2 regions of the Parvimonas oralis genome follow, and region 2 is predicted to be linked to the other one. Evidence: a T-box and tRNA genes for the amino acid it is inferred to sense, from the RefSeq annotation. Region 2 holds a T-box; the other holds one or more tRNA genes.
What was found. The T-box of region 2 lies ahead of leuS (leucine--tRNA ligase). A T-box ahead of a tRNA ligase gene usually reads a tRNA of that ligase, here a tRNA-Leu.
Positions count from the first base shown of each region.

Region 1 (4,625 bases), 430 kb from region 2:
AGAAGTTTTAAATTTAACTATAAATGATGAAAATATAGATAAAGATATTAAAGTGGTTTATACGCCTCTAAATGGTGTTGGAAATTTACCTGTTAGAGAAGTTTTAAAAAGAAGAGGATTTGAAAATATTTTTGTTGTAAAAGAACAAGAATTGCCTGATCCTGAATTTACAACTGTTGGATATCCTAATCCTGAAGTTCCTAAAGCCTTTCTTTATTCTGAAAAATTAGGTAAAGAAGTTGGAGCTGATATTTTAATTGCAACAGATCCTGATTGTGATAGAGTTGCTCTTGAAGTAAAAGATAAAAATGGAGAATATGTATTTTTAAATGGTAACAGAATAGGAGCGTTATTATCATATTACATTTTCTCACAAAGATATGCACTTAATAATTTACCTGAAAATCCTGTTTTAGTAAAATCTATTGTAACAGGAGATTTATCCAGAGCAATAGCTAAAAAATATGGAATAGAAACAGTTGAAACATTAACAGGTTTTAAAAATATTTGTGGTAAGACAAATGAATATGATGTAACTAAAGAAAAAAATTATGTTTTCGGATATGAAGAAAGTATTGGTTTTTGCTATGGTACATTTATAAGAGATAAAGATGCTGTCGGAGCTTCAATGATGGTTGTAGAAATGGCTGCATACTATAAAAAACAAGGAAAGAGTCTATTAGAAGTTTTAAATGATATCTATGAAGAATTTGGATATTATAATGAAAGACAAATTTCTCTTGAACTTGAAGGAATTGAAGGACAACAAAGAATTGGAAGAATGATGGAAGACTTTAGAGAAAATCCTATTGAAGAAATGGGAGATATTTCTTTAAAAGAAATCATTGATTTTAAAGATGGATATTTGGATTTTCCAAAACAAAATTGTCTAAAATATTACTTGAATGATGGCTCTTGGTATGCTTTAAGACCGTCAGGAACAGAACCTAAGATTAAATTATATATTTATACAATAGGAAAAACTGAACAAGAGAGTGTTGATAAATTAGATTTAATTGAAAAAGTATGTAGAGAAAAAATGAATAATGTAAAATAAAGAAAAAGGTATGTTAATTCATACCTTTTTTGCAATAAGAACCCCACCCTTCCACGATGCTTCGCATCGGGTGGGTTCCCGGGAACCTTGTTGTTTCACAATAAAAAAAACTAACAAAAGTTAGTTTTTGAAATGGTGCCGGCAGTGGGACTCGAACCCACACACCCTTGTGGATAACAGATTTTGAGTCTGTCTCGTCTGCCAGTTCCGACACGCCGGCAAATTTAATTACTGAAATAGTATAACATAAAAATAAAAACATTTCAATATTTTTAATAAAAATTTTTGTGTAAAAATATTAAAAATATTTTATCAATATAATTAACAGACTTTACTAATTTAAAAAAATTTTGTATAATAGTAAAAATTAAGTTAATATAATAAAAGTTTTTGCATAATTGTAGGAGGTAATAATATGTCAAAATTAACAGTATTCGATCATCCGGTAATTTCACATAAGTTGGGATATTTAAGAGATAAAAATACCGGTGGGAAAGATTTTAGAGCTTTGGTAAATGAAATTTCTATGCTTATGGCTTATGAAGTTACAAGAGATTTAAAAACTGATGAAGTAGAAATTGAAACACCTTTACAAAAGACAAAGGTTAAGAGATTATCAGGTAAAAAGTTGGGAGTAGTTCCTATCCTAAGAGCGGGACTTGGAATGGTTGAAGGAATGTTAAATATTCTTCCTGCTGCAAAAGTTGGACATATTGGATTATATCGTGATCCGGAAACTTTACAACCTGTTGAATATTATTGTAAACTACCTGTAGATGCAGAAGAAAGAGACTTTTTAGTTCTTGACCCAATGCTTGCTACTGGTGGTTCAGCATCTGATGCAATTAAACTTTTAAAACAAAAGGGTTGTAAAAATATTAAATTGGTTTGTATAATTGCGGCTCCTGAAGGGGTTAAGGCTGTTCAAAAAAATCATCCTGATGTAGATATTTTTGTAGCTGCATTAGATGAAAAATTAAATGAACATAGCTATATTATTCCAGGACTTGGAGATGCAGGAGACAGATTGTTTGGAACAAAATAGTTTATAGAATTTAAATAGTTGGAGTTTTTTCCGATTTTTTATTGTGAAACAACAAGGTTCCCGGGAACCCATCCGATGCGAAGCATCGTGGAAGGGTGGGGTTCTTATTCTAGTTAAAACTTTTAATAGAATTTATTAAAATGTGTATTGGAATAATAGAAATATTTTTGGGGTGTTATATAATGTTTAAAAATAAAAAATTTTTTGTAATGGTATTATTATTTATATTATTTTCTTTTACAGCTTGTTCAGATGAAAAAGATGTTGGTGATATATTTGAAAAAATAAAAGAAGCAAATAATACTATTCAGTCATATATATTGGTTAATGAAATAAATAGTGAAAATAGGGGAACTGTAATGATTCAAACTATGAAGGCTGAATTGATTAATGATAAAAGTACTAAGGAAATCACTAAAGGTAAGGCATCTATCAGATATAGTGGAAATTCAAATTATGAACAAAATAATTATGATGCCGAATTTGTTGGTGATGAAAACAAAACAATGATTATAACAAAAAAAGTAAATGGTGAGGAAAATAGAAAAGAAGAAAATAACGTCAATTATAATATATATCCAAACTATTTTAAATTGTTAGATGGTATTTATTCTATTGAAGAAAAAGATTTAAAATTGGAAGAAATGGATACTGAATACCATTTAAAATTAAAAAATGACAATAAAAGTTTAAAAGTTTTTAATTTGTTAAAATCAGAATATAAATTAGCTCTTCATAATGTTTCAGAAAAAGAAGTTGATATGACATTTGAAGCAGTATTTGATAAAAATACATTTTATTTAAAAAATATAATTTGGAAAATAGAGTATAGTGGATATAAAGGTCAATTTAAAACTAAAAACACTACAACATATTCAGATTGGAACAAGGTGAATTTAGACTAAAAAATAGAATATAGTTTTTTTATGTTACTCTATAATGAGTAGCATTTTTTTTTGAAGGATTATAACACTTTGTGGGTATAAATTCTTTGAATATGTATTAAATCTATTGAAATATATGTTTTTTTATGTTATAATTTTTGGGTATGTAAATAGAAAATAATATAATTTTTATAGAGCGATTAGGAGGAAATTAAATGAATACTAAATTAGTATCAAGAGATGAAAAGAAAATAGTTTTTACATCAGAAATTAGTTCAGAGGCTTTTGAAGCTTCAATTAATAAAGTTTATAACAAAATGAAATCAAGATTTAACATTCCAGGATTCAGAAAGGGTAAAGCTCCAAGAAAAATCATAGAATTAAATTATGGAGAAGGAATTTTCTTTGAAGATGCAGTAAATGATTTGTTACCTGACCTATTCGAAGAATCTGTAAAAGAATTAGAAATTGGTAAAGATATCTGTGGAATGCCAAAAATAGATATTGAAGAGTTTGATAAAAACAAAGCTATAGTTATTAAGTTTGAACAAGAATTAAAACCTGTTCCTGAATTAGGTGATTATAAAAATTTAGTAGCTGATGATGTTAAGTTTGAAGTAACTGATGAAATGGTTGATGAAAGAGTAAATAAAGAACGTGAAAATAATGCAAGAATAGTTTCAATTGAAGATAGACCTGTAAAGGATATGGATACTGTAAATATTGACTTTGAAGGAAGTGTTGAAGGTGTTTCATTTGAAGGAGGTAAATCTGAAAATTATGATTTAGTAGTAGGTTCACATACTTTTATTCCAGGTTTTGAAGAACAATTAATCGGAAAGAATATTGGAGATAATGTTGATGTCAATGTTATTTTCCCTGAAGAATATCATTCAGAAGAATTAAAAGGAAAAGAAGCACTTTTCAAAGTTAAAATAAATTCTATTAAAGAAAAACAACTTCCTGAATTAGATGACGAGTTTGCCCAAGATGTTTCAGAATTTGATACATTGGAAGAATACAGAGCAGACATTAAAAAGAATCTTATTGAATCAGCAGAAAGAAATGCATTAGTTCAAAAACAAAATAATGCAATTGATGCTCTTATTGAAAGTTCAAATGTAGAAGCTCCGGAATCTATGGTAAATGAAGAAGTTGATAAAGCTTTTAGAGATTTTGCCGGTAGAATTAGACAATACAATATGGAATTAGATAACTATTTCAAAATGTTAAATACTACTGAAGAAGCAGTTAGAGAACAATTAAAACCTGAAGCTACTAAGAGAGCTAATGCAGAACTTGTTATTGACGCTTTTGCAAAATTAGAAAATATTGAAGTATCTGAAGAAGAAATTGATAAAGAAATTGATGAATTTGGAAAGAATATGAAAGTAAAAGATTTTGAAGGATTTAAGAAGGAATTAAAATCAGGAGAAGGTCTAGAAGGAATTACTGCAAGTTTAATTAGAAGAAAAGCGGTTGATCATTTGGTAAGTCTTGTTAAATTCCAAGAACCTAAAAAAGAAACTGTTGAAGAATAATTAGTTAAAATATAGCTTGCATTATGTTAAGCTATATTTTTTATTAGGAGGTAATTATGGCACTTATACCAATGGTAGTTGAACAAACTAATAGAGGA
Region 1 covers NZ_JBLKRS010000001.1:234,788-239,412, forward strand. Annotated here, with positions in the region: gene ACMX2D_RS01205 (phospho-sugar mutase) at 1-1,057, shown strand, start outside; tRNA gene ACMX2D_RS01210 (tRNA-Leu) at 1,191-1,277, opposite strand; gene upp (uracil phosphoribosyltransferase) at 1,473-2,102, shown strand; gene ACMX2D_RS01220 (hypothetical protein) at 2,285-3,007, shown strand; gene tig (trigger factor) at 3,202-4,527, shown strand; gene clpP (ATP-dependent Clp endopeptidase proteolytic subunit ClpP) at 4,584-4,625, shown strand, end outside.
Region 1: it encodes a tRNA-Leu, which carries the amino acid that the T-box ahead of leuS (leucine--tRNA ligase) is inferred to sense. The anticodon was not compared.

Region 2 (4,625 bases):
GACCAAGACGCACTTCTTTCAAAATCTCCCAAGAACATTTCATAACATCTTAATGCATCTGCTCCGTATTTATCAATCATTTCATCAGGATTTACAACATTTCCTCTTGATTTAGACATTTTTTCCCCATTTTCTCCAAGAATCATTCCATGTGATGTTCTCTTAAAATATGGTTCTTTTGTATTAACAACACCTATATCATAAAGGAATTTATGCCAAAATCTTGAGTACAATAAGTGCAATGTAGTATGTTCCATACCACCATTATACCAGTCAACTTGATTGAAATATTTTAAGGCATCTTTTCCAACAAGATTTTCTTTATTATTAGGATCCATATATCTTAAATAATACCATGAAGAACCAGCCCATTGTGGCATTGTATCAGTTTCTCTCTTTGCCTTTCCTCCACATTTAGGACAAGTACAATTTACAAATTCATCAATCTTGGAAAGTGGAGATTCTCCTGTTTCTGTAGGTTCAAATGATTCAAGTTCAGGAAGTCTTAAAGGTAATTCTTCTTCCGGAATTGCAACCCAACCACATTTTTCACAATTTACTAAAGGAATCGGTTCTCCCCAATATCTTTGTCTTGAGAAAACCCAATCACGAAGTTTAAAGTTTGTCTTTTTATTTCCGATACCAAGTTTTGATAGATATTCAAAAATCTTTTCTTTTGCTTCTTTAACTGAAAGTCCGTTTAGAAAATCTGAATTAACCAAAATTCCGCTATTAGTATCTGTATATGCTTTTTCTTGCACATTTTCCCCGCCACTAACAACTTCAACAATGTCTAAACCAAATTTTTTAGCAAAATCAAAATCTCTCGTATCATGTGCAGGTACTGCCATAATTGCTCCGCTTCCATAAGTCATTAGAACATAGTCAGAAATAAATACAGGAATTTCTTTTTTAGTACAAGGATTAATTGCAGTTATTCCGTCAATTTTAACCCCTGTTTTGTCTTTATTCATTTCAGTTCTTTCAAATTCTGATTTCTTTTGAACTTCTAAAATGTATTTTTCAATTTCTTCTTTATTCTTTATTCTATCTTCATATTTTTTTAGTAATGGATGCTCACAAGATATAACCATATAAGTTGCACCAAAAATTGTATCGGGTCTTGTAGTATATACCAAAATAGTATCATCAATATCTTTAATTTGGAATTTAACTTCCATACCATAACTTCTGCCAATCCAATTGATTTGTTGTGTTTTAACTCTGTCAATAAAGTCAACTTCTTCAAGGTCATCTATAAGTCTGTCTGCATATTCAGTTATTTTTAACATCCATTGATTTTTAACTTTATGAATAACTTCACTACCACATCTTTCACAACAGCCACCGACAACTTCTTCATTTGATAAACCTACTTTACAAGAAGTACAGAAGTTTATCGGCATTTCCATTTTATATGCAAGTCCTTTTTCAAACATCTTCATAAAAATCCATTGAGTCCATTTGTAATACTCAGGATCTGTCGTATTTATTTCTCTATCCCAATCAAAAGAAAATCCGATACTCTTTAGTTGTTTTTTAAAATTTTCAATATTATTTTTTGTTACAACTTCAGGATGAATTTTATTTTTCATCGCATAGTTTTCAGTCGGCAAACCGAAAGCATCCCAACCCATTGTAAATAATACATTTTGTCCTTCAAGTCTTCTTTTTCTACTTACAACATCCATTGCAGTATATGGTCTTGGATGTCCTACATGAAGTCCTTGACCTGATGGATATGGAAATTCTATTAAAGGATAGAATTTTTCTTTATCATTAATTTCACATTTAAAAGGTTTCTTTTCATCCCAAATATCTTGCCATTTTTTTTCGATATTTTTTGGATTATAATTTTTCATAACATTCCTCCATTCGTAATAAAGTAATAAAAAAACTTCCGCCTCATAAAGAGACGAAAGTATAAATTCCGTGGTACCACTCTAATTAGTATTAAACTCACTCTAAGATTATAACGTAATCAACGGCATTTGCATTTTATGAACAAGTTCAATACATCAAAATATTATTTTCCACCAAACAATAACTCTCTAAAAATTTGAATATATTTACTACTTTCAATCAAAAATTTTATAAAATATAACAAAAATATAATACCATATTTTTTATTTTTTTTCAATACATTATAATTTAAAATCAAAGTTTTCCCTTATAAATTTCTTAAAAAAAATATAATTTAATATTCCTTTTAAAAAGGTACAAAAAGAAATTACAGCCCAAATATAAGTTATATCCAATTTTAGATAAAAAACCAAATAAGCTAAAGGAATTCTTAATGCATTTGAAAAAGTGCTTATTATAGTTGGTGTTTTTGTATTCTTAAGCCCGTTAAACATTCCTGAAATTCCAATTTCAAGTGCTAAAAATATCTCTGAAAAGGCTAAAACTTTTAAATAACTAACACCCATTCTAATTGTATTTAAGTCATCTCTTATAAATAATTTGATTATATAATCTGATGAAAAAAACAGAAAGAATGAACAGAAAACTCCAATCCATAAAATTATTTTAAGCCCTTTTTTATATCCATTGACAATATTATCATAATTTTTTGCTCCATAATTTTGTGCTATCAAAGCACAAAGTGCAATGGAAAAGCCTTCAACAGTCATCCAGTTTATAGCTTCAATTTGTACTGCAACATTCTCAGCAGCAACTGCATTTTCACCCCAATTAGCTATTATTCTAAGTAAAATAGTTGAGATAAAAGCAAATATACAGGATTTAAAAGCTGTTGGAACACCTAGTCTTAAAACTTCCTTAAAGGTTGGATTGTTAAAATTTTTAACTAAATTTATTCCTTTAAGGATTCTTCCGTCTAAAATTGAAAATATCATAAAAATACTTGTAACAATAATTTGAGATAGAGTAGTAGCAATTGCAGCTCCACTAACCCCAAACTCAGGTAATCCAAAGAATCCATAAATCAAAATCGGATCTAGAATTATATTTACAATAAGACCGATTGAATTTGCTATAAAAGGAACTTTACTATTTCCTGAACCATTAAAAACTCCTGAAAATAGCGGATTTAAAAAAGTAAAAGGCAGTCCTAATAGAACAATCTTTAAATAGCTATTTGCAAGTGAAATTACTACTTCGCTTTTTATATTGAAAAATTTAATTATATCGAGTCTAAAAATATATAATAATATTCCAAATGTTATAGACATAAATAAATTTATGGCAACGGAAGTGTCGATATATTTTCTAAATTGTTTATCATCCCTAGAACCTACACTATACGCAACCCCTATTTCTATTCCTGTCTTTGAAACTAAAACCAAAGAATTTGCAAACCACATAATAAATGCGACTATTCCAACTCCTGCAATTGCTTCAGTCCCAAGTTTTCCAACCCAAAATGTATCCATTAGAGTGTAAGACATTTGAATAAAGGAAGTTGTCATTATTGGAATAGACAACATTACTAAATTTCTATAAATCCTATTATCTAATAAATTAATTTTTTTCATAAGTAATTCCTACAATTTTTTTAATAAATTTTTAATATGTTCAACACTTTTCTTGTACTTTTTATCACAAAAATTACAAGAAATTTCTATATCTTTTCCATCTTCTACTATATCATTAAGCTCTTTTTTACCTAAACCCAATAACATATTATCTATTTTTTCATCACTACAATTACATTTATAATGAATAATCTTCTCTTCAATAATTCTTATATTAAAGATTTTCAAAATAGAACAAATATAATCATAAAAACTCATATCATCAGTTTTTGAAGCAAGATAATTTTCCAATTCAATCTTAAACATATCTGAATAGATTTTAAATTGTGATAAATCTTTTTCAGTATAATTTGGCAAAAGCTCCATCATAAATCCAAAAGAAATATAACTATCTTCAAGCTTTTTTACTTGTAAATCAATAGAAGTTACAGTTTGATTTGATGCACTAAAATAATTAGTAAAATTTTCACTAATATCTGAAGAAATTATACTTGTTTGTCCAATATAAGGAGCTTTAAGTCCTAAGTCCTTTATCAAAACAAGTATTCCCTTATCTCCTATAAAGTCCTTTGAAGATTTTCCTTTTTCATAAATTTTATCATATTTACTTAAATTTTTATTTTCCAAATATCCTGTTATAAAAGAATTATTATACAATTTTGAAATTATAAGACCACATTCTCCATTTGTCTTTAACTTCAAATCAATTGTATCTGTATCATTTTTTAAATCAGAATAAAGCAACGCATTCATCGTTAAAACTTTTCCCATCTCAATATTTGCACTTACAGAACTCTTTTGTAATTTTTCAAAATCATTTACTATATCATCTGTAAAGGCAAAGAAAAATCTCATTGAATTATGCTCATCAATACATCTTAATATTTTTGCCATAAAAACTCCTTAATATTAATTATATATAAAAATTATATACTAAAATTTTAAAGAAATCAATTAATAAATTAATATATTTTTCCGTATTTTTTCTTCGCAATTTCAGTATATTTTTTAATAAATTCTCCTTTTGATTCTGTATAAGCATCTCGATTATGTTCAAATTTTTTCCACAGAGATAATTTTAGTCTTTCATACTCTTTTGCAATTTCAGAATTTTCAAATAAATAATCT
Region 2 covers NZ_JBLKRS010000001.1:661,830-666,454, forward strand. Annotated here, with positions in the region: gene leuS (leucine--tRNA ligase) at 1-1,862, opposite strand, end outside; T-box leader at 1,909-2,095, opposite strand; gene ACMX2D_RS03190 (MATE family efflux transporter) at 2,145-3,497, opposite strand; gene ACMX2D_RS03195 (Hsp33 family molecular chaperone HslO) at 3,507-4,391, opposite strand; gene ACMX2D_RS03200 (GrpB family protein) at 4,460-4,625, opposite strand, start outside.